One region of the Staphylococcus agnetis genome, then DNA from elsewhere that is predicted to be linked to it. Evidence: predicted binding sites of a transcription regulator. Region 1 holds the regulator's gene; the other holds the start of a gene.
The links. Region 1 encodes NrdR, which represses ribonucleotide reductase genes. Its sites were predicted from a motif close to AACACNATATATNGTGTT; they were not measured.

Region 1 (2,217 bases):
TTTAAAGGATTTTGGATAGCGTTCGTCGTTTCACCTGAATTTGAAGGCGTAAGTGCAGGTAATTCTTGTTGGTTTTCAATCAAATAATAATCTTGCGCTGTTTTACGTAAAGTTGATAAAGATAATGTTTGATCGCTATTTAACGATTTTAATATCGCTGTTTTCATCATGTCAGGGGATAATCGATATAATGTAGCCAACTGAATAATCGTTGTTTTATTCGGTTCACTAATCACTTCACTACTTACATAATGCGTTTGAAGCATATCTTTTAATAAGTCAAAATCAAAATAAACATCAGATAAATCGACACCATTATAACTTTGTTCATTTAATGCACCTGCATTCGGTCGATGAGACTGTTGTGGTACTTTAAAAACATCTGTAAATTTTTTAGTTACTTCGGTAAAAGCCTTTAAATCCATCTCATTTGGAATAAAATACCGTTTAATTTCATGAAAACGTGATTGGCCAACAACTTGATAAAAATAAACAGACAACATCGGGTCATTAAAAAATTTATAAGGCGATGGTGGTGCAACGAGTTCATAAACGAATTGTGTAGTTTGTTTTGTGTGACGTACATAGGTCTTTAACAAACCAATTCCCTCTAATAAATCTAATTTTTCTCGGAATTTTAATAAGTTAATTTTCAACTCAGACATAATCGTATAATGTGTGTAACCGTCATAAAAAGTACTTGAGGCAAATTGTTCTAAATATTGATAATAACTAACAGCATCAGCACCAATCAGTGGTATAAAAAGTCGATGAAGTACTTCTTGGTGACGTTGGTGATAAAAATATGCGCGCACGACGACAAAACCATCATGTGCTTGTAATTGATTCGGATACATCGATACCATATTATTCACTCCGCCTGTTATCTTTAATAATACCTTGCATGGATTTAAGCAATTGATCTACATCTTTAAATTCACGGTACACGGATGCAAAACGCACATAAGAAACCTGGTCTACATCTATTAATAAATCCATCACATGTTCTCCAATATCTCTCGATGAAATTTCTGCCATACCTGAATCTCTCAATTTCCATTCCACTTGATTTGTAATTTCCTCTAGTTTTTGAAAACGTACTGGTCGTTTTTCGCATGATCGAACCAAACCGTTTAAAATTTTTTCACGATTGAATTGCTCTCTTGTTCCATCTTTTTTAACAACAATGAGCGGACTCATCTCAATGTGTTCAAAAGTAGTGAAACGTGTTCCACAATGTTCACATTCACGTCTTCTTCTAATTGCATTTAGGTCATCTACATGTCTCGAATCCACAACACGAGCGTGCGTGTGTTGACATTTAGGGCATTTCACGACTTTTTCACCTTCTTCAATAATTTTGTTTCATTATACTACAAACTGATTTAATAGCAAAAGTACAGTGATTAAAAAGAGCCAAGGTAAACATTTTACCTTGACCCTAATCGAGAAAAATATACTATTTTTTGTTAAACCAATCTATATATTAGCAATTTACAACTTATGCTGTCACTTTAATCGCTTTCGCAATTTGTTGTAAGACATCTACAACACGTGTAGAGTAACCCCATTCGTTATCATACCAAGCAAGTACTTTTACTTTATTTTCACCCATCACGATAGTTGATTGCGCATCGATAATTGCAGAGTGGCTATCTGTTTTAAAGTCATCTGATACAAGGGGTTCATCCACAATATCAATTACACCACCAAGTTGATGATCTCTAAATAATTGGTTCACTTCTTCTTTAGTAACAGGTTGTTTTAAATCTACAACTAAATCAACGAGCGACACATTTTTTGTTGGCACGCGTAATGCCATTCCGTGTAGTTTCCCTTCAAGTTCTGGCAACACTAGTGCGAGTGCTTTTGCTGCGCCAGTAGATGTTGGAATAATACTTTCAAATGCTGCACGTGCACGACGTAAATCTTTATGTGGATTATCTAAATTGTTTTGATCATTTGTTACGGCATGTACTGTAGTCATTAGGCCGTTTTCAATACCGAACGTATCATTTAACAATTTTGCAACAGGTGCTAAACAATTTGTCGTACATGACGCATTACTAAAGATGTCATATGTATCAACATCTAAATCACTGTCATTTACACCTTTAACAATCGTTTGCACGTGTCCACCTTTTGATGGACCTGTTAACAATACTTTTTTTGCACCTGCTCTAATATGAGCATCCGCCTTATCACCGTGGTTAAATT
Region 2 (2,217 bases), 1.1 Mb from region 1:
GGTATTATAGGAATTGGTAAAGTAGGAAGTCAATTTTTAACAGATATACAGTATATGAATCTCTTTTCAAAAATTGTTGTGATTGATTCTAATGCTCAATTGGCTGAAGGTGAAGTGTTAGATCACCATCATGCGCAAGGGTTGTCACGTACAAATCATATTGATATTTGCGTTGGAACATACAATGATTTATCAGATGCAGATGTGGTTGTGGTGACGGCAAGTGTGCCGATGGATCCGGATATTCCTGATCGCACAGCGTTAACGAAAGGGAACATTTCATTAATTGAAGACATTATGCATCAATTGTATCGCGTGACAACAAAACCACTCGTCATTTTTGTATCTAATCCTGTAGATGCGATGACGTATATTGCGACACAAGCGAATGACTATCCGAATGAGAAAATTATGGGAACAGGAACATTACTCGAAACTGCACGCTTTAAAACGCTCATCGCCGATCATTATGATATTGATCCAAAAAGTGTTGAAGGATTTGTGATTGGAGAACATGGGCAACATGCGGTGCCTGTATGGAGTAAAGTGACCATTTCAGGGATGTCGCTTGAAGAATTTGAAAAACTGTCGGACAAACCACGCATAAATAAAGAAGCCATTTCTCAACAAATCGATAAAGTATCTTTTGATGTATTAAAAAATAAAGGCTGGACAAATGTCGCAATTTCTAAAACAACAGTGAACTTAGTTAAAAGTTTAGTATTAAATGAGAAGTCAGTGATGCCGATTACATCACTTCAAGAACAAGATCAGATAGCTATCAGTTTACCAACATTAACGCATCAAAACGGTATTAACCAGGTATTTGATATTACACTTGATGAAGCGGAACAACAACATTTTGAGGCTGCAAAAAATTACATTAAAGCAACGATAAATATTAAAAATCAACGTTAATTTCCCATAAAGATGAACAGTTAACACCGATGATTCGGAGGTTAACTGTTTTTTATGTTGTACGTCAAAGTTATTTTTAGCACTTGTTATAATGTAAATTATTTTTGAATTGCCCGCTTTTCAAAGTTCAACGTTTATTAACAAACTTTTGACAGTTGTGTTAACAGTCTGATTTTTGTTTGAAATACTATATATAGTGTCTTAGATTGTAGGTAGACACAATATATAGAAAGGGTTGATGTTATGAAACAATTGGAAGTGGCTTTACAAGGACTCATCACCAAAGATCCAACAGTGGTGAATGAAAATGCGAATAAAGACAGCAACACGTTTTCAACAATGCGTGACTTAACAGCAGGGGTGGTTTCAAAATCATACGCATTAGAACATTTATTACCAAAACGTGTGGCGGAAGCACATAAAAATGGTGACATTCATTTTCATGATTTAGACTACCATCCGTTTCAACCTTTAACAAATTGTTGCCTTATTGACGCCAAATCAATGTTACAACATGGTTTTGAAATTGGAAATGCGAATGTGACCTCTCCTAAATCGATTCAAACCGCGACGGCGCAACTGGTTCAAATCATTGCGAATGTTTCAAGTAGTCAGTACGGGGGCTGTACTGTCGACCGCGTCGATGAATTACTCAGTACATATGCACGTTTTAATGAAGCACACCATAGATCCATCGCTACACAATTTGTAAAAGAAGATGCGATTGAAACATACGTTGACCAACAAGTGACAAAAGATATTGGTGATGCGATTGAAAGTTTAGAGTATGAAATTAATACGTTATATACGTCGAACGGACAGACACCTTTTGTAACTTTAGGATTTGGGCTTGGGACGGATACATTGAGCCGAAAAATCCAACAAGCGATATTAAAAACGCGTATTAAAGGATTAGGTAAAACACGCATGACGGCAATTTTTCCAAAATTAGTGTTTTCGATTAAAAAAGGTGTGAATTTTAGTGAGAACGATCCTAACTATGATATTAAACAATTGGCACTCGAATGTTCGACTAAACGAATGTATCCGGATGTCTTAAATTATGAGGCATTAGTGAATATATTAGGTGATTTTAAAGCACCTATGGGATGTCGCTCCTTTTTACAAGCATGGCGTGATGCTGAAGGTCAATTTGAAAATAATGGGCGTTGTAATTTAGGTGTAGTCACCCTAAACCTTCCACGTATAGCGATAGAATCAAAAGGTGATAAACTCGCGTTTTGGCAAATATTTCATGAACGTATGGATGTCCTACATGAAGCGTTACTGTACCGCTTA

Region 2: nrdD (anaerobic ribonucleoside-triphosphate reductase) is a predicted target of NrdR. The motif match lies at 1,102-1,119, and genes of this name have one in related genera.

The regions. Positions count from the first base shown of each region.
Region 1 covers NZ_CP045927.1:1,292,727-1,294,943, forward strand. Annotated here, with positions in the region: gene GJE18_RS06435 (replicative helicase loading/DNA remodeling protein DnaB) at 1-866, opposite strand, end outside; gene nrdR (transcriptional regulator NrdR) at 868-1,335, opposite strand; gene GJE18_RS06445 (glyceraldehyde-3-phosphate dehydrogenase) at 1,502-2,217, opposite strand, start outside.
Region 2 covers NZ_CP045927.1:2,387,462-2,389,678, reverse strand. Annotated here, with positions in the region: gene GJE18_RS11825 (lactate/malate family dehydrogenase) at 1-918, shown strand, start outside; gene nrdD (anaerobic ribonucleoside-triphosphate reductase) at 1,162-2,217, shown strand, end outside.